4 regions of the Bacillus sp. N6 genome follow, and region 2 is predicted to be linked to each of the others. Evidence: riboswitches for the same ligand, from Rfam matches in the RefSeq annotation. Region 2 holds a riboswitch; each other region holds the start of a gene.

The links. A riboswitch is a leader RNA that binds a small molecule or an ion and turns the genes downstream of it on or off. The one in region 2 is predicted to bind thiamine pyrophosphate.
Region 1: it holds a riboswitch for thiamine pyrophosphate, as region 2 does, so the genes downstream of both, ACUXVC_RS24200 (energy-coupled thiamine transporter ThiT) here and tenA (thiaminase II) in region 2, are expected to answer to the same signal.
Region 3: it holds a riboswitch for thiamine pyrophosphate, as region 2 does, so the genes downstream of both, ACUXVC_RS02190 (MTH1187 family thiamine-binding protein) here and tenA (thiaminase II) in region 2, are expected to answer to the same signal.
Region 4: it holds a riboswitch for thiamine pyrophosphate, as region 2 does, so the genes downstream of both, thiC (phosphomethylpyrimidine synthase ThiC) here and tenA (thiaminase II) in region 2, are expected to answer to the same signal.

What each region holds. Positions count from the first base shown of each region.
Region 1 covers NZ_CM127843.1:4,683,087-4,688,333, forward strand. Annotated here, with positions in the region: gene ACUXVC_RS24180 (lipoprotein BA_5634 family protein) at 1-147, shown strand, start outside; gene ACUXVC_RS24185 (FeoB-associated Cys-rich membrane protein) at 192-362, opposite strand; gene feoB (ferrous iron transport protein B) at 379-2,367, opposite strand; gene ACUXVC_RS24195 (FeoA family protein) at 2,364-2,591, opposite strand; TPP riboswitch at 2,786-2,887, shown strand; gene ACUXVC_RS24200 (energy-coupled thiamine transporter ThiT) at 2,974-3,645, shown strand; gene ACUXVC_RS24205 (sensor histidine kinase) at 3,853-5,247, opposite strand, start outside.
Region 2 covers NZ_CM127843.1:741,721-746,967, reverse strand. Annotated here, with positions in the region: gene ACUXVC_RS03820 (ABC transporter substrate-binding protein) at 1-407, opposite strand, end outside; gene ACUXVC_RS03815 (ABC transporter permease) at 404-1,156, opposite strand; gene ACUXVC_RS03810 (ABC transporter ATP-binding protein) at 1,156-1,905, opposite strand; gene tenA (thiaminase II) at 1,874-2,569, opposite strand; TPP riboswitch at 2,655-2,758, opposite strand; TPP riboswitch at 2,819-2,930, opposite strand; gene ACUXVC_RS03800 (SH3 domain-containing protein) at 3,200-4,354, shown strand; gene ACUXVC_RS03795 (hypothetical protein) at 4,360-4,692, shown strand; gene ACUXVC_RS03790 (DUF3965 domain-containing protein) at 4,933-5,247, opposite strand, start outside.
Region 3 covers NZ_CM127843.1:423,522-428,768, forward strand. Annotated here, with positions in the region: gene ACUXVC_RS02185 (non-ribosomal peptide synthetase family protein) at 1-1,670, shown strand, start outside; TPP riboswitch at 1,723-1,824, shown strand; gene ACUXVC_RS02190 (MTH1187 family thiamine-binding protein) at 1,926-2,246, shown strand; gene ACUXVC_RS02195 (ABC transporter permease) at 2,218-2,991, shown strand; gene ACUXVC_RS02200 (ABC transporter substrate-binding protein) at 2,988-3,986, shown strand; gene ACUXVC_RS02205 (ABC transporter ATP-binding protein) at 3,983-4,732, shown strand; gene ACUXVC_RS02210 (ABC-F family ATP-binding cassette domain-containing protein) at 5,128-5,247, shown strand, end outside.
Region 4 covers NZ_CM127843.1:5,067,282-5,072,528, forward strand. Annotated here, with positions in the region: gene ACUXVC_RS26220 (arsenic transporter) at 1-1,116, shown strand, start outside; gene thiC (phosphomethylpyrimidine synthase ThiC) at 1,372-3,132, opposite strand; TPP riboswitch at 3,247-3,362, opposite strand; partial or broken gene ACUXVC_RS26230 (L-lactate permease) at 3,434-3,505, opposite strand; gene ACUXVC_RS26235 (transposase) at 3,551-3,820, shown strand; gene ACUXVC_RS26240 (hypothetical protein) at 4,294-4,596, opposite strand; gene ACUXVC_RS26245 (IS110 family transposase) at 5,010-5,247, shown strand, end outside.

The DNA.
Region 1 (5,247 bases), 1.4 Mb from region 2:
TATGCGATTGTTGATGACGCAACTTACAGCAATGTAAAAGGTGATGAAAAATCTGTAGGTGTATTAAAATTTGATAAAGACCCGAGTAAAGAATTCCCTGGTTACAAAGGCGTAGAAGCTTCTCAACTTGTAAAAATTAAAAAGTAAAAAGTAAAACAAAAAAGCTTTGCGAAATTTCGCAAAGCTTTTTTCTATTTATTATGAGCAATTTGCTCCATATCCGGGCTACAAGTTTGCGACTGACATGACTTATTTAAAGAACATGCCGCGCATTTTCCTTTTTTACTTCTCTTTACAAAATTAACTAACGTATATGCTGCATAACCAAAAATGATAGCTCCAATTATAATATTGACCATCATCACAATACATCTCCTTCTAGAATCCGAGTAGGGATCCAACTTGGTATATAATGAGCGTTAATACATAAGCAACTACGAGTGGATACACGACTGAGAAAATCGTCCATTTCGCTGATCCTGTTTCACGTTTAATAACAGCTACGGTCGCTAAACACGGAACATATAATAAAATAAAGAACATAAATGCATAAGCTGATAATGCTGTATAATGTGCTCCCATTACATTTCCAAGCACATCTTCTTTAACCGCATAAATAATTGCCATTGTAGAAACGACAACTTCTTTCGCTAAAAATCCTGTTAAAAGGGATGCCGCAGCTTGCCACGTTCCAAAGCCGAGCGGTGCAAATAATGGTGCGATAAATCCACCAATCATCGCTAAGTAGCTATCTCCCATATCAACGCCAAATCCTGATGGACCTGCATAATTTAATAACCAAATAACAACCGAACCACCAAAGATGAATGTACCAGCTTTACGAACAAATCCCTTTCCTTTCTCCCACGTGCTCAGCCATAACGTTTTCGCTTGTGGCACACGATAAGGCGGTAGTTCAATTACGAAAATAGATTTTTCTGCTTTCAAAATCGTAAGAGACATAATTTTTGTAACTAATAACGCAAGAACAATACCTGCGACATATAAAGAAAATACAACAGTCGCCTGACTATTAGGGAAGAATACGCCCGCAAATAATGCATATACAGGTAATCGTGCTGAACAAGACATAAACGGTGTTACTAAAATTGTAAGTAAGCGCTCTTTCTCCTGTTCAATCGTTCTCGCTGCCATAATACCCGGAACGTTACATCCAAAACCGATAATCATCGGAATAAAAGCTTTACCGTTTAAGCCAAAGAACTCCATAATTCTATCCATAACAACTGCAATTCGCGCCATATATCCTGAGTCTTCTAATAATGAAATGAAAAAGAATAGTGCAAAGATTTGTGGTACGAATACTAATACAGCACCAACACCGGCAATAATACCTTCTGTAACGAGTGCTTGAATAAAATCAGAAGCTCCAATACTTGTAAGTCCAGCCGTCACCCAATCCGTAAGCTGACCACCAAAAAACTCATCTAACATATCCGATAAAGGTGTACCAATCCACGTAAACGTAACCTGAAAAATAAAAAACATAACTGCTAAAAAGATTGGAAGTCCTAAAATTTTATGTGTAATTAATCTATCAATTTTTTCTGAAAAAGGAATTTTTCCTTCTTTCTCATGCTTCATAACATTTGTTTTTAACTTTTCAATATACGCTTCACGAGTTTTGTAAATGTGCTCTTCTAACGTACAATCAAGTTTTCCTTCTAAGCGAGATCGAATGGCTATGAGTTCCTTATAAATTGGTAATGCTTTCATTTCTTTTTCTACTACTTCGTTATTGCTTAAAAATTGAAGTGCTAACCATCTCGGATGCTCATAATTCGCTGTCTCTAAAAGAGCAATTACTTCTCCAATTCCTTCATCCATTTGTACACCATATGAAATAAGGAATGGCTTTTTCTCCTTTTTGTCATTTTCTTTAAGAGTCGCAAGTAGTTCTTCACAACCTTTTCCACTTCTTGCAACGACAGGAACGACTGTTACACCTAATAGTTCTGATAATCGTTTTACATCAATGACAATTCCTCTTTGCTTCGCCACATCAACCATATTTAAACCAATTGAGACCGGCTTACCAAATTCAAGTAATTGCAACGTTAAATGCATATTTCTCTCAAACTGCGAAGAATCTACAATATTTAACATATGATTAAATTCTTCTGTTAATAGAAAGTTTGTTACAACACCTTCATCACGTGAAACTGGATTTAAATCATACACACCTGGTAAATCAATTAATGTTCCTTGTCTATCTTTTAATTTACCAACCTTTTTTTCTACTGTTACACCGCTCCAGTTTCCTACGTATTCATAAGAACCAGTAAGTGCATTAAATAATGATGTCTTCCCTGTATTCGGATTCCCTAGCAAAGCTACCTTATTCACGCTAATTCCACCTTTATCATTTTCGCGTCACAATGACGAATACTAATTAACTGTCCACGACACTCCAATGTACAAGGACCTTTGAACATCGCTTTCTGTTTCAAGCGAAGTTCGCTTCCTTCCGCAAGACCGAAAGCAGCTAGTCTACGCTTTAATAGCTGATCTAAAGACTGAATACTTTTTACTAACACTTTCTCTCCAATTTTAATATCTACTAAGCTCATAACCTTCCCCCTCAGAAGAGAATGATAATTATTTTCAAAAAAATTATACCACACCCAATTTCTCTTGTACTATACCCTTTTGCTTCATATTTATTAACATTTCGCTACAATTCTATTTCAATTATTGTCATACAGCATTTGTTTGCCATTCTCATCCATTTCGCTTACAATAAACAATAGCAAATAAAGAATCTCGTTATCACTGGGGGAGCCATGCCGCTGAGAGGGAACACTTCGTTCCGACCCTTCGAACCTGTTAGTTAATGCTAACGCAGGGATTGTGCAAACGCCCGAAATACATACCTCATTTTTATTTACGTATTTCGTATCCTCCTATGATATCTATTCTTTTTTGTACAACTTGGATTTAGGGGGAGACAACATGCGTAACACCAATTTACAAGCGATGATCGAATCTGCTATTCTTGCAGCCTTCGCCTTGGTCATCGACATTTTACCACTTTCAATCAAAATATCAGCAACAGGCGGTTCCATTTCATTTGCTATGATTCCTATTTTTATTATCGCATACCGCTGGGGCTTCAAAATGGCTTTCTTAGGAGGCTTAATTTGGGGATTATTACAAATTGTCGTAGGCGATGCCATTATCGTCACACCAATTCAAGTATTAATTGAATACTTTGTTGCTTTCGCATTCATTGGATTTGCTGGTTTATTCTATCGTCCAATTCAAAAGGCGCTTTTAGCGTCAAATGAAAATAGCGAAGAACAATCAAATTTAGGTAGCCGTAAAGACAAACCTTCATCAAAACCAAACCAAGGAAAGAAAGTAATTGGATACATTATCGTCGCTACTTTTATCGGTAGTCTAGCTCGTTACTTCTGTCACTTTATCGCTGGTATCATTTTCTGGGGACAATATGCACCAAAAGGCCAATCGGCTTTCCTATATTCTTTAATATTTAACGGTAGTACAATGATTGGTTCCTATATTCTATGTACCGTTTTACTTATATTTTTATTTATCACTTCACCACGCTTATTCAAAAGCATCAGTGCTTATCAAATGAATACACAAAAAAAGGGCGCTTAATGAGCGCTCTTTTTTCATATCGTAATATTAATTAAAAATACAATAAATGCGCAAAAGAAAATAAATACCATTATACTTAGCCAATTGCTATGCACGGTTCATCGACTCCTTACATAACCTCATATTCTAAACAAATTATACTGATTAAAAATAAAGATTAGGTAAAGATAATATGAAAATAATTTAAAAAAACGTAGATTATATTTTCTACGCTTTTTTCGGTAAATAGAAATAAAATAACACACCATCTTCTGTATTTCCTGCCCCATATTCAGTATCATGTAGTTCTAAAATATTCTTTGAAATGGCAAGCCCAAGCCCCGTCCCACCTTGTGAACGCTGACGAGCTGTATCCACTCGATAAAAACGATCCCAAATTTTATCTAATTGTTCTTCTTCAATGTGAGTACCTTTATTTTCAATGCACACTTTTATACGATCCTTCTCATCTATTGTAGAAATAATAATATCTTCTTTATTTGGTGTATAACGTATGGCATTCGTAATGAAATTCACGATGACTTGTTCAATCCGGCCTTGATTTGCAATCACTTCAAATGAACATATATTTTTATGAACACGAAGCTCTTTTTTCTCTATTTCCACAGATAGATGTTCACATATGTCTTCAATTACTGTATCAATATAAAACGAATCCTTTTTCATTTTATATGTACCAGATTCAAATTTAGCTAACTCAAGCATATCCAAAATTAACGTATCCATTTTGTCTACTTCTCTCTCCATCGCCTGAAAATAATAATCCTTTTTATGCTCAGCTACCCCGTCTTTTAAAATAGAAATACAGCTTTTCATAATACTTAGCGGTGTTTTTAATTCATGTGAAACACCAGAAATGAATTCTTTTCGCGTCTTTTCTAACTTTCTTTCCTTTTCAATATCTTCTTCTAACTGCCCAATATGCGAATGGAGTTTATTTGATAGCACATTAATATTTTTCGATAAATCTCCAATTTCATCTTTTGAAGTAATCGGTATTTTTTCTGTAAAATCTAATTGTGCTATTTTCTTCGTCGTATCATTTATTTTTAATAATGGTTTTGCAATTTGTTTTGAATAATAAAACGAAGCTAAAAAAATAAGAACGACTACAAATGCAATGATATAGATGTAATAATCTTGCACCATTTGTACAGCTTCATCTACGGGCTGTAAAGAAGCCATCGCATAAATATATGTTACTGATCCATCTTTTTCTTTTATTGGTTTCATTAATAATTTATATTTTATATCATTCTTTTCATAGTCCATTGTCTTTGTTGAATACTCTATTTGATTACTCTCTTTTAGTAATACATCCGTTTGAAATTCTTTTATACTATCCAAAAATAAAGTATTTTTATAAATTGGATTTACGGGGCCTTTTACATCTGGAAACTGTACTTTCGTAACACGCCCTCCTATGTAAACATCTGGTTCTGGGGCAGCTTGCTCCTGAACGGCTGGCCTCTTCTCCTTAACAACTTGTTCCCCGGTTGCTTTCTTTTTCTCCTCATATAATTTTCTCATTTTCTCATTAAATGCTTTTTCTAGCGGTTTATTAGATCCACTTAAATTCTGTTTAGATAAAGAAAAAGAGAA
Region 2 (5,247 bases):
TCTAAATCTTTCGGTGATTGAATACCCGCTGATTTCAGCGATACGACATGATTTAATGGTGAACGTACGACAGCCCCAATTGATTTCACTGGAATTTGCTCATTTGCTCTTGCCATAACAACATCTGGCTGATAATACAAGCCAACTGTCACCTTCCCTGCTGCTGCCAATGTTAATGGATCAGTCGGATTAGAAGGGAATTTAATATTTACCTTTACACCTTCTTCTTTAAAGTATCCTTTTTCAATTGCTGCATAAATAAAGCTATGTACCGCATTTGGATACCAATCTAACATGACTGTTATTTCTTTCTCTTTTTTACTTTTTTCTGATGCTGAATTACTTGAACATCCTGTAATCATTGCAATTAATAATGTAAACACAAAGATGCGCTTTAAAAATTTCATGAATGCTTCCTCCAACTAATGAATTTCTTTTCTAATATGGAAATAAGTACGACGAAGAAAATAGCTAATAATGATAACAATACAATGGGTGCAAATACGCCAGCTCCATCTAACTGCGTCATCATTCTCTTACTGAAATATCCAAGTCCAGCTTGTGCACCGAGCCATTCTCCAATTGCTGCTCCGATAACACTAAGCGGAACTGCAATTTTTAAAGCTGAGAAAAAATAAGGAAGAGCAGACGGCAACTTTAATTTAAGAAAAATATCTCTTTTCGTTGCTCCATATGTAACTAAGAGCTCCTCCCATTCTTTTTTTGTACTACGCAGTCCATCATACGTATTGACCGCAATCGGGAAAAACGTAATTAAAACTGTGACAACAACCTTACTCCAAATTGTGTATCCAAACCATAAAACAAATAGCGGAGCAAGCGCAGTAATCGGAATCGTTTGTGAAGCAACTAATAATGGATAAAATGCTCTTTCCATCCATGTACTCGCATTCATTAACATCGCTAGCCCTACACCTAATATGATAGAAATAACAACACCTATTAAAACGACGTATAACGTTGCAGGTAAATGAACCGTAAATAATATGTCTTTTAGTTTCCATATCTTCATTACAATCGCAGACGGTGACGGTAAAATGTACATCTCATCTACAATTCTTGCTCCTATTTCCCACACAGCTAGTAAAATACTAGAAAGTGTAATAGCAGGAACTAATTCTTTCAATCGGTTCATCACACAAGTACCTGCCTTTGTAACATACTAAGAAGCTCATCTTTCAGCGCTAATACTTCCGGTTTATATAAATCTTTTCGTGTTCTGTTATGATCAAGTGGTACAATCCGCTCAGTCAAAGTCGTTATCGGCTGCTGTTCCACTACTAAAACTCGGTTCGAAAGAAATAACGCTTCTTCAACATCATGAGTAATGAATAAAATTGTTTTTTCCCACTCTTGCCATTGTTCAAACAGCCATTCTTGCAAAGAGGCCTTCGTTAAAGCATCTAACGCGCTAAACGGTTCATCTAATAACAATATCTCCCCGCCCGTTAACAAAGTTCGGATAAAAGATACGCGTTGCCTCATACCACCAGATAAATCTTTCGGATGTTTTGTCTCATATCCTTGTAAACCAAATTTATATAACAGTTCCTTTGCCTTTACTTGTGCTTCTTTCTTCTGTACACCTTGGCACTCTAGCGGCAGAGCAGCATTCTCAATAATTGTTCTCCACGGCAAAAGCATATCTTTTTGCGGCATATATCCTACAGGATGGTGCTTTGTTTCTGTCAGTTCTATCTTTCCAGTACTTACCTTCTCTAGGCCTGTAATAAGGCGAAATAAAGTACTTTTCCCACATCCACTCGGTCCGATAATACTGAAAAACTCTTTCTCATGTATAGAAGCATTTAATTCATGGATGATTGGTTTCTCATCGTAATGAAAAGAAACATTATGAAACTGTAGTATGTTCTTGCTCCTCAAATCCCCACATCTCCTTACGATAGGACATATCCCAGAATAAATATTCAAATCGACTGGAATATAAGAAAATCTCCTCTAATCTATCTAGTTCTTTCTCAGACTTTCCAACTGCCATTTCATTTAATAAATCTATTAACCAAATACAAAGATTACCGTATTCTTCCGAACTATATCCTTGAATCCACTCACCAAAAAACTCATGATCTCTTGCTCCAGGAATATCATTTAAACGCTTTCCAATTTCCCAGTAGCTCCACATACATGGAAGAAGCGCTGCTATTAATTCTGCAAGTGTGCCATTTTGAGATACAGACATCATGTAATTTGTATAAGCTAAATTTTTAGCAGATGGCTTTGCAGACTCTATCTCCTCTATAGAAATTCCAAGTCTTTTTGCATATTGTTTATGGATTGTCATTTCGCCATTTAATATTCCATCAATTTGTTCAGCGAACTTTCCCATTACTTGTGGATTCGTTGCTTTTACAACACCAATCGCATATAATTTTGCATAATCTAGCAGATATAAATAATCTTGAATAATATAATACTGAAATTTATCTTTTTCTAACGTGCCATCTCCCATACCCACTACAAACGGATGATTATGACTCATCTCCCAAACCGGTTGCACAGTTTCTAATAATCTATCGCAAAATTTCATTTCTCTATCCCCTTTCAATATATGTATCTAAATAAAAAACCACTTCTATATATAAGAAGTGGTTACAGCAAATAAAATTATACATTTATTCGATGTTCCACTTCCCTTCGCTAGTATTACCTAGATCAGGTGTTATAAGGGTTAAGGATTATTCCTCTCTCAGCAAATCAAGCACCCCTAGTGGTTTCAATATGAAATTTTCAAATAAAAAAGCCCCGTTTCTATACGCAAAGAAACGGGGACTCATTGTTAGTGTCCGAATTGCTTCCCTACGCTAGCATAATCTAGATCAGGTAATAAAAAGGATCAAAGGCTTACGGCCTACTCTCAGCTGGCAACACCAGCTCTCCTAGCAAACTATAAAATTATCACTGTCAGTATAACACCCTAATAAGACATCATCAACTATTTTAATTTTCTTAATTATCAACAAAAAATTAAAGTTATACAATACATACATTCTATTTTAGAAAATAAAACTCCAATTAATTGTTTAAAAAGGAATCATTATCCTCAAAAAATTTATTTTTATATTGATTTCATATTACATTTATGTGAATACACCCACTATATTATATCTTTATACTATAATAAAATTACAACTATACAACTAGAGGAGGTCTCTATTCCATGAATATGAAAGCTACTGCTTTAACAGCAACTACTGTAGCGATTGCTTCTTTACTTCCTTCTATGGGTGAAACAAATGTACAAAAAGCAAACGCTGAACAATTATCTAATGTTAAAACTGGGTATGTCAAAGTCGATCAAGTAGCATTACATACAGAAGATAACGTAAAGAGCACATCAATTGATACAATTCGCTTTAATACAAAAGTGAACATCCTTGAAACAACTAATGGTTGGTATAAAGTATCTGTTCATAATAAAGTAGGTTATGTACAAAAAGATGCTATTTTACTAAAAAACAAACTTCAATCTAATGATCAATACATCGTCAATGCTAATGCATTAAACGTTCGCTCTGAACCTAATTTAGAATCTTCCATTTTAGATGTATTACCAAATGGCAAGTTTATTACCGTTCAAGAAGATCAAGGCGAATGGTATAAAATATCACATAATGGCCAAACGGGTTACGTACAAAAAGCATTCATCTCTAATGGTTCACAACCCTTAGTAAAAGGAATCACCGTTCAAAATAATACAAAATATACTGTTGCAACACCTAATCTGAATGTACGTAGCAACACTAGTACAAGTAGCGCTCTACTCGGTTCATTACAAAACGGTACACAAGTACAAGTAGTAGAAACTGTAGGAACTTGGTATAAAATTCGTTTTGGCACAGGATACGGATATGTAGCAAAACACTATGTAGTACAAAATCAACCACAGGCTAAAACAGATCAGCCTTCATCTATTCCAGCTGCTTTCAAATTCCCTGCTCAAGGAAGAATTAGCTCAACCTTTGATATACGATGGGAACAAATGCATTATGGTATAGATATTGCTGCTCCAGGGAACGTCTCTATCCAAGCTGCTGCTGCAGGTAAAGTTGTGAAATCTTATTATTCAGCTAGCTATGGCAATGTTGTGTTCATTGCGCATCAAATCAATGGGAAATTATATACAACTGTTTATGCTCATATGAAGGATCGCACTGTACAAACTGGTGATCAAGTACAAGCTGGACAATTAGTAGGTCATATGGGCAACACAGGTCATTCATACGGGCAACATCTTCATTTTGAATTACATAATGGAGAATGGAATTTTGAAAAAACAAATGCAGTAAATCCACTGCCATATTTAGTTAGGTAAATTGTATGCCACGCAATATACCTCTTATAATTGAATACGCAGCCTTTTTAGGTTTAATCTGTTGTTTAATCATTTACAATACAAATATTGTATTTTTATCTATTATTATTGCTTTTGTTGCATTAGAAATTATGATGGAATCATTTCAAGTGCAACTAAAACAAAAAATTGCCCATATTTATAACGCTATATTTCTTTTGAGTGCTCTCATAACAAATATAATTAGTAATGGCTTTTATTTATCTACTGTATTTCCAGTATTCTTTATGGCTGTTTTATTATTTGTAGCTAGATATATTAATGTCCCTTATAACCAAAAACAAAAACAAGAAGCTTAGAAAGAGGAGACACTGTGTACCAATCTTTCAAAGATGCTCCAATAAAATACATATTGCATTTGTATAAGAAAGCCAATACTTTTTTTGGTATACAAGGAAGTTATACTGCACAACTTCTCCTATATGGAATGTTGTTTCTTGTTTTAATCACTTTCTCCTTGTTTTACTAACAAAAAAGGATCTCACATAAACTGGAGATCCTTTTTAATTTATATTAATTTTTCATATCGAAAATATTGTTTATCCACAAGCATATTTTTCATAAATAAAGCTCAGATTATATTTTTTCTCTAAGCTCATTCGTTGTTCGTCATCGCACCAATAGAAAAGAATATCATGAATCGTTGCGTAACGCTTATTTTTAAGAAATAGCCTAAAGAATGATGGTAAACAATCATGTAATTGTATAAATATATAATTGCGTAGTGTTTCTTCTTTATATTCAATGCCCTTACAAATATACAGTAATTCTTCACAATAATATGCATGCTGTGGAACTTGTATCATCTCGAAAAATGGCACATAAGATAGTAGCTTTCCAATAAAATGACCGTA
Region 3 (5,247 bases), 320 kb from region 2:
ATAATATAAAAGAAAATGCTGTTTTTGCTAAGAAGAGTAAGGAAGGTAGCCAATATTTAATCGCGTTCTATACAACTTTAAATAAAAAAGAAATACCAGAATTAGTTTATCAGTTACAAGAGCAATTACCAGATTATATGGTGCCATCTAAACTAATTTATATTAATGAATTACCACTTACACCTAATAAAAAGATTGATGTTAAGAAGTTAGCTCAGTTAGAAGAAAAGTATGAACCGGTTCGTCTACAAGAATATGTTGCACCTTCTAATAAAGCAGAGAAACAAATAGCGCGCGCTTGGGCGGAAGTATTAGGAATTTCAAAAGTTGGAGTGCATGATGATTTCTTTACAATTGGTGGATATTCATTAAAAGTATTACGAGTCTTAACATTGTTAAAAGAAGATTTTTCACATTTAACAATTCAAGATTTCTTTAAAGAAAGAACGATATATGGATTAGCTCGAATTGAGCGAGAAGTAAAAGTAGAGAAAGAAGGAGTATTTCGTGAATATAAAGTGATTCACGAACCAGATACTATTACGTATGCAAACGTTTTGGAAGAAACCCAGATTTCAAATGTCTTTTTAACAGGAGCTACTGGTTATTTAGGATCACACATATTATATGAATTGTTGAGAGATACATCTGCTACTATTTATTGTTTAGTAAGACCAACCAAAGATGTGCAACAAAGAATTATAGATACATTAACAGGCTACTTTAGTGATATATGTGAAGAATGGTTACAGCGTATACAGGCCGTAGCTGGTGATCTGGGGGAAGAGTATCTTGGGATGAGCGAAGAAGAATTTATGTTCATCAGTTCTAAGATGGATACGATAATTCATTGCGGTGCAGATGTAAGACATTTTGGAGATGTAAAACAATTTGAAAATATAAATGTCCAAGGAACTAGCCGTATGCTAGCATTAGCGGAGAAAGGTGCTACATTCCATTTTATTTCTACAATTGGTATCCCGTTAGAATTAGCGGTAGATCAATGGGATACATACATGAAAACTGGTGATTTTAATTACAGTGTAGACTTAGAGAATGTATATTCAAATAGTAAACTACAAGCGGAAAACATTGTTCGTGAAGCAATGAAAAATGGTTTGCGCGGAAATATTTATCGTGCAGGTAATTTAGCATGTCATTCAGAAACAGGTTCGTTCCAACAAAATATTGAAGGAAACGCATTTTATCGTCTTATTAAAACAATGCTATTAATTGGGAAAGCACCAAATGTGAAGTGGAAAGTTGATTTCACACCAATTGATTTTGCTAGTAAATCAATTGTATCGTATTTAAAAGATTCGCAAATTGTAGGAGAGACGTTACATATTTGTCATCCACATCAAATTGAGTTTGAACAATTTATACAGTTAATTGGAGAGTGTGGATACAATCTTGAAATGGTTCCACTTTCAGAATATGTAAATACCGGACTTGAATTAGCGAAGGAAAATGAAGTAATAGCAGAGTTAATTGCTTCTCAAGTTGCAGGAGATGGAGCGCAGCAATCTGAAATTGTAATGGGTACGCGTAGAACGAATGAATGGATTAAGAAAAAAGAATTGATAGTACCAGCAATCAATAAAGAATTTATACAGCAGTTATTAGCTCATGGTGAAAAAGTTGGATATTTTCCAAAAATAATGAAATGATTATGCATGCTTTTGTTTGTTCAATAAAATAAATCATGCTACAATGAAAACGAATTAAGGACCGGGGAGCCAATTGGCTGAGAGGATGTAAGTAAACATCGACCCTCAACCTGATCTGGATAATGCCAGCGTAGGGAGTTACTTAAAGTGATGTAGCATATGTTATTCTATAATAACTTGCATACAAGGCTTTCCTACGCAGTAGGAAAGCCTTTTCTTATTTTTGAAATCTAATTTTATAAGGGGGATTTTATTATGTCACAACAAGTTACAATGTCATTTTCAGTAGTACCACAAGCGAAAACGAAAGATGTATATTCTGTTGTCGATAAAGCAATTGAAGTTGTGCAACAATCGGGAGTTCGTTATGAAGTAGGGGCAATGGAAACAACTTTGGAAGGAGAATTAGATGTACTTCTTGATGTCGTTAAACGTGCGCAACAAGCTTGCGTCGATGCTGGAGCAGAAGAAGTGATTACTTCTATTAAAATCCATTATCGTCCAAGCACTGGTGTAACGATAGATGAAAAGGTTTGGAAGTACCGTGATGAATATGCAAAACCAGAAGCAATCTAAACTTATTACAACTATTTGGCTTATCCTTCTCATTGCGATATGGGAAGGATCTGTTTCATTATTTAAAATCGAACCGTGGATTTTACCAAAGCCTTCTGCCATTGTTCAAGAATTAATTGGGATGAAAGATTTACTATTACCAAATACGATGCAAACACTGCAGGAAGTTATAATTGGACTATTCTTTGCAATTTTATTGGGGACGAGCATCGCAATTATTATGGACGTTATACCGTTATTTCGTATTTTAATAAATCCATTGCTCGTTATTTCGCAAACAATTCCAATTGTTGTACTTGCACCGCTATTTATTATTTGGTTTGGATATGGGATGTTGCCGAAAGTAATGGTCGTAATACTCGTTTGTTTCTTCCCAATTGCGCTTAGTATTTTAGAAGGTTTTCAAACAGTAGATAAAAACATGTTGAAGCTTTTACAAACAATGAAGGCGACAAAATGGCAAGTTTACCAGAAAGTAAAATTTCCAGCAGTGCTTCCATACTTTTTCTCCGGTTTAAAAATTGCAGTTACATATAGCGTAATGGGGGCAATTATCGGAGAATGGCTCGGTGCAAGTGAAGGATTAGGCGTTATGCTTACGAGGGCTACAAAATCCTTTTTGACTGCCCGAGTATTTGGTGTTGCAGCAATCATCGTTATAGTGACATTATGCCTGTATTTTATCGTAGAGTTTATGGCAAGAATAACAGCACCATGGATATATAGAAAGGACGGCAGAAAATGAAAAAAGGTTTGAAAGTTATGTTAGCTGCCTTAGTAGCGGTAGGTGTGGCTGGATGTAATCCGGCGAAGAAAGAAGAAAGTGCAAGTAAAGATCAAAAAGTAAAAGTAGTATTAGATTGGTTTCCAAATACGAATCATACTGGCTTGTATGTAGCGCAAACGAAAGATTATTACAAAAAGCAAGGATTAGATGTAGAAATTATTCAACCAGGTGACAATGTAACAGCAGAGCAAATGATAGCATCAGGAAAAGCAGACTTCGCAATAAGCGCACAAGAAAATGTAACATTAGCTCGTGTGGAAGGAATTCCTGTTGTATCTGTAGGAGCGATTATTCAGCATAACACTTCAGCGTTTGCATCGCTTAAGAAAGATAATATGACGTCACCGAAAGATTTTGAAGGTAAACGTTATGGCGGCTGGGGAGGACCAGCGGAAGAAGCGACATTAAAGACGATTATGGATAAGCATCAAGCTGATTTTAATAAAGTTGAAAAAATCATCTTAGGACAAACAGATTTCTTTAAATCAATCGGCCGTGATGCAGATTTCGAATGGATTTATTACGGTTGGGATGGTATTGAAGCGAAGCGCCAAGGAAAAGAGTTAAATACGATTATGGTGAAAGACTTAGATCCAGCGCTTGATTTCTATAGTCCTGTTATTATTACGAGTGAAAAACATACGAAGCAAGATAAAGACTTTGTGAAAAAGTTTATGAGTGCAACAACAGAAGGTTATAATTTTGCAATTAAGGAACCGAAAGAAGCTGCTGATATTTTAATTAAAGCTGTTCCAGATGTAAATAAAGATTTAGTTCAAGAAAGCCAGAAATGGTTAAGTACGAAGTATCAAGATGATGCGAAAGCATGGGGAGTACAGAAGGAAGAAATTTGGACGAATTACATGAATTTCTTATATGACAACAAAGTTATTAAAAAGAAAATCGATGTAAAAGATGCTTTTACAAATGAATTCCTTCCAAGTGAAAAATGAGCGGATTACAAATAAAAAATATAGTGAAATCTTTCGACGGAAAGAATGTATTAGAGAATATTAGTGCCTCTATACAAGAGGGAGAGTTTGTTTCTTTTGTAGGACAGAGTGGTTGCGGGAAAAGCACATTATTAAACATGATTGCAAATGTTGAAAAACCAACAAGCGGGAACGTAATATATAAAGATAAGCAAGTACAAGAGCAAGATGTTGTTAGTTATATGCCACAACAAGATTTATTACTACCGTGGCGATCAGCTTTGCAAAATATCGTTCTTCCGTTAGAAATTGAAGGAAAGCCGAAAAAACAAAGGCTGACAGAAGGAATGGAAGCATTAAAGCAGTTCGAACTAGATGAATATGCAGACCATTATCCAGATGAATTGTCTGGTGGTATGCGTCAAAGAATTAGTTTTCTGCGCACATATTTATGTGAAAAGCCAATTATGCTGCTTGATGAGCCTTTTGGAAAGTTAGATGCATTTACAAAAATGGAAGTACATAGCTGGCTTTTAAACTCTTGGCATCAAGAGAAGCAAACAATCGTTATGGTGACACATGACTTAGATGAGGCAATCTTGCTTTCAGATCGCGTATTTATTTTATCTCAAAGACCAGCGTCAATTGTTGGCGAGGTACAAGTGAAATTACCTAGACCGAGAACGATGGATATGTTAACATCACTCGAATTAAAAAAGGATAAAGAAGAGATTTTAAGTGTGTTAGCTCCTTATATGAAAAAATAGAAAAAGCCTTTTAACAGTTTTTAGTATAATTACTGTTAAGAGGCTTTTTTTAGAATATGAAAAGATGGAGAAGGAACAAAAGGGAAAATAGAGAATAGAATATAACAGAGTAGTTTATACTCTTAATATAACAAATGTTAAAGGAGTGAAAGGATAAAATGACTTTATCAACTGTTCTTCAAATGGTTTTAGCTTGATATGGGAGAAGTCTGCCCATTTTTTAAGATTAAGCTAAATTGAAGACAGCAGGTAAAGAACCTTAATCCTTTTTTACGATAATATGTAATGGGTAAGGTGTATTCACCTTACCCATTTTTATATGCATAATTAAATAAGGCTTCATACTGTTGGTCTCTCTATTTAGCTTATGGACGATAAGTAAAGGAGAGAAAAAAATGAGTATATTAACAGTAGAAAATTTAAGTCATTCGTATGGTGAGAAAACCATCTTATATAATGCGTGCTTTCGATTATTAAAGGGGGAGCATGTTGGGTTAGTAGGGAAAAATGGGATT
Region 4 (5,247 bases), 1.0 Mb from region 2:
TGGTCCGCAGCGAAACTAGCAAATTTAGCAAAGGGTTCTGGGCGCCGCTTATACTGGTATATTCAATTATTATGTTTTCTTATGACTCTTTTATTTAATAACGACGGTAGTATTTTAATTACAACTCCCATTTTAATTCTTCTTCTAAAAAATCTTCAATTAAAACCTCATCAGCAAATTCCTTATTTATTAAGTGGTGCTTTAATCGCTACGGCATCTAGTGCACCAATTGGTGTAAGTAATATCGTAAATTTAATCGCATTAAACATCGTCCATATGACTCTTTATATGCATACTGCTATGATGTTTGTACCTGCAACATTAGGCTTATTATTTATGTCATGGCTTATGTATACAGTTTTGAAGAAAAAACTTCCGAAAAAATTACCTGTTTCTTCATATGATATTGAAGAAATTTTCTTCACGAAAAACTTCCATCCACTAAAAGGAAATAATTCTGTTGATACGAAACAAAAGCGTACAAGATTCATGTTAAAAGTATTAGGTTTCGTCTTCCTTATGCGCTGCCTTTTATTCGTTGCATCCTTCTTATCCATTCCAATCGAAATTGTTGCTGTACTTGGTTCACTCGTTCTTCTCATTTGGAGATGGTACTACTTACGAACAAACCCTGTCGATATCTTGAAAAAGACACCGTGGCACATTTTAATTTTCGCTTTCTCTATGTACGTCATTATTTACGGGCTTCACAATGCAGGATTAACAGCGGCGCTCGTAAATTGGCTTGAACCAGTTGTAAGTCAACATCTACTCTATGCTAGCTTTGCAATGGGTGGACTCGTCTCCCTCCTCTCTAACGTCTTCAATAACCATCCTGCACTTATGATTGGTACAATCACATTAACCGAAATGGGACTAGACCCAGTCACATTAAAAACTATCTACCTCGCAAACATTATTGGTAGTGACATCGGTTCACTATTATTACCAATTGGTACACTAGCTTCCCTCATTTGGATGTATATTCTGAAACAAAACAAAATTAAAGTAAAATGGAAAGACTATTTAAGTGTATCCCTTATCGTTATTCCTCTCACAACAGTCGTCACATTATTCCTCTTATTCTACTGGGTACATCTCTTCTTCGCCTTATAAAGTGAAACTTTAATCAGTGGGGGTTTTGTTCATCCCCCACTGATTATTAGCCTTAACCAATCGGGCTTTTACGGGCAGCCCGACCCCGACCTAACTTCTTTGCTTCCGCTGAATTTTGAGGTGGGGGTCTTACTGCCCACAAATAGCGGGATAAACAACAGAAGCCCCATTTGCTACCGTCTTAGCAAATGGGGCTTCTTCTATAATAAAGTTAGGTACTACAGTGTGATCAATCAAGTAAAGAGGTGTAACGTGTTATTGATATAAATGACTACCAGCTTCTTTAAATTCTTCTGCTTTCTCTTTCATTCCTTTTTCAATTGCTTCTGTCGTTTCTAAATCATTTTCTTTTGCATATTCACGGATATCATGTGAAATTCTCATACTACAAAACTTCGGTCCACACATTGAACAGAAGTGAGCTGTCTTTGCCCCTTCTGCAGGCAACGTTTCATCGTGATATTCCATCGCACGTTCAGGATCTAAAGATAAATTAAATTGATCGCGCCAACGAAATTCGAAACGTGCTTTTGAAAGTGCATCATCACGCTGATGAGCCGTTTTATGTCCTTTTGCAAGATCAGCCGCATGCGCTGCAATTTTGTACGTAATAACACCCGTGCGTACATCATCTTTATTCGGTAAACCTAAATGTTCTTTCGGCGTTACATAACAAAGCATCGCCGTTCCAAACCAACCGATCATCGCAGCTCCAATTGCCGATGTAATATGGTCATAACCTGGTGCAATATCTGTCGTTAGTGGCCCAAGTGTATAAAACGGCGCGCCCTGACAAATATCAAGCTCTTTCTCCATATTCTCTTTAATTAAGTGCATCGGTACGTGTCCAGGTCCTTCGATCATAACTTGCACATCATGTTTCCAAGCAATTTTAGTTAATTCACCAAGTGTTTCAAGCTCAGAAAACTGTGCTTCGTCATTTGCATCTGCAATAGACCCTGGACGTAATCCATCTCCAAGAGAGAACGAAACATCGTACTGCTTCATAATTTCACAAATCTCTTCAAAGTGAGTATATAGGAAGTTTTCTTTATGATGGAATAGACACCACTGCGCCATAATCGAACCACCGCGCGAAACGATACCTGTCGTACGCTTTGCCGTGATTGGAATGTAACGAAGCAATACACCAGCGTGAATCGTAAAGTAATCAACGCCTTGCTCCGCTTGCTCAATTAACGTATCACGATACACTTCCCACGTTAAATCTTCTGCAATTCCATTTACCTTTTCAAGCGCTTGATAAATCGGCACAGTTCCAACTGGTACAGGCGCGTTACGAATAATCCACTCACGCGTCGTATGAATGTTTTTACCTGTAGATAAATCCATAATCGTATCTGCACCCCAGCGCGTTGCCCACGTCATCTTCTCTACTTCTTCTGCAATAGAAGAAGATACAGCAGAGTTTCCGATATTTGCATTTACCTTCACGTGGAAATTACGCCCGATAATCATCGGTTCTGCTTCCGGATGATTAATATTCGCTGGTAAAATAGCACGCCCTTCCGCAATTTCCTTACGAACAAACTCAGGCTCTACTCCTTCACGAATTGCAACGTATTCCATCTCAGACGTAATAATGCCATTACGCGCATAATGCATTTGCGTAACATTTGCACCTTGCTTCGCTCTAAGCGGCTGGCGATCCATTTGCGGGAAAACAGGTGTATGTTTCGAAGCCACTTTCACACCATCATCCTCTGGTTTCACCTCGCGCCCTTCATATGCCTCTACATCCCCGCGCTCCATGATCCAAGAATGACGCGGCGTTGGAATTCCCTTTTCCAGCTCCACTTTATACGCCGGATCCGTATAAGGACCGCTCGTATCATACACACGGACTGGAGGATTTGGGATGCCGTTCGTTTCGCTTTGTTCAATCTCACGCATCGGCACTTTCATGCCTGCGCGTGGTCCATCCACATATACTTTCTTACTCCCTGGTAAACTCGATTTCAATTCAATTTGCTCAGCTGAAACAGACTGTTTCATAACCTTTGTTGCCTCCCCTGTTCGTGACAAGGACGAGATATGGCCAGCGCATGCCAAAATAAAAAGAGCCAGGTCCATAAAAAAATAAGGACCTGGCTCATAAAAGACATCATTATGTAAAGCCGTTAACTTCCCTACGCTGGTACGAGCCAGATCAGGTCCAAAGGGTTAAGAAGATCACGCGCTTCTCTCTCAGCCTACGCATACGTTAGGCACCCCTAGTTTATCACTGATTTAATTTTCAATACTTTCCCATCATACACGATAATCTGAAAAATGCAAAGGTTATTTCTTTTTCTCTTTATGGAATCATCCACGTTAAATAATATGCTTGAACATACCTCATAATACCAACAATAATTACGAAGAACACCCTATTGTAAAAATAGTTTATGACTTAACATGGGAGTTTAAAAACATCTTCACCACAAAGAGTATTGAGAATTTCGACCATTGTATTGAGAAAATGAAGAATACTAATATACAAGAATTTAAGAGCTTTACGAATGGATTAGCCGGGGATATTGAAGCTGTCAGAAATGCGGTAACTTATGAGAATAATAATGGTCTTGCCGAAGGGAGCATAAACAAGTTAAAGCTTATTAAAAGAATCATGTATGGTCGATACAAATTCTCCACATTGCGGACAAAGATTCTACTTTTGGAGAGAATGAGACTTTTCAACTAACTCCGGAAAGAACCATTTTTTACTTGCCAAATACATTCATCAGTCCCATTTGACAAAGAGCCTTTGTCTCTGCTGCATTTCGCTACAACTGCTACCTGCCATACAACCTGCAATAGAGATAGGTAACAATTTACTATACAAGGAACAAAATTGACCTGCTCCTCCATTTAGTGATTTAACTATCTTTATTATTCAGAGCTAAAACTCAAAGAGAAAGCTCTTACATTTATTGTAACATTATTTCCTTAATATGTTAATTTTTGTTATCTTGTTAGTTAAAGGGGTACTTAGTACAAAAAATAACCGTAGATAGTAGCACGAACACTGTTCTTGTTATAATTAATTTTTTTCAGAACGTCTATAATCCTCTTTTAAAAAATATATGTAAATATAATAAAAAACGAATGATTAATAGAAATATTCTACACCACTCGTTTTTTATCGGACTTCTTTTTACTGTACTTTTATTTTCTTTATGAGTTATTAGAAAAATAATTGTCTATATAAGTCTTTATTTTTTCAAAATTCTTTTCCATAAATAAGATTGCTGGTACTTCAATTATTGGAAGATTATTTTCATTATCAAAAGCTGGACACGGTTTGGGAACTACCAAATAGTCAACTGAGTTTTTATCCCTAATATAATTAATTGAAACATCATAATACTTAGAAAAATATTCCTTCAAATCATTCTGATTCCTTAAAAATGGTAGAGAAAATATTGAACCATAATTTATACCAGCGTCGACAATTAATACAAAGCATATTTTTTTCATGATACACCCTCCTCGTATAATAAGTTTTAAGTTAATAACTGTTCCTTGAAAATTAAATAGTTTTTATCTTCAAGAGCTACATCAAAAAAATGATGTATGGGTAAAATTTAGTCTTGGATACTGGGGGATTCCCCCAGATAATGGAAGTGCAGAAATGGATCCATCGGGAATATGCTTACTCCTCCTGTAGTTCGACCACGTTAAAAGACTGTGACCCAGACCAAAATGCACTGCATACGCACAAGCTGTATCGGTTTCCTTCACTTACCTCTCATAGTGGTGGGAGGGCAGCTTAGATGAAGGCAATCATTGAATACTCATACGCGAGGTTGTGGCTATGTTTTGGACTCTAGGGAGATCCCACAGTATCCAAGCTCATTCCAAATACTATTCAAAGAAAGGAAGTCCTTTCTTTGAGATTATTCGTAGCTATTGATGTAAGCTCTGAAAAACTTGATGTATGTTTTCTTGACAGTCATGACACTGTTTTGAAAGAAATTTGTCTTTCAAACGATGTGAATGGTGCCAACGCCATTAAGGAGGATGTTCTCCATTTTCACCATTTGTACAACTATAAAAAAATTGTCATTGGCATGGAATCTACTTCCGTCTATAGTTTCCATCCTTCCATGTTCCTAACGGAAGATAAGG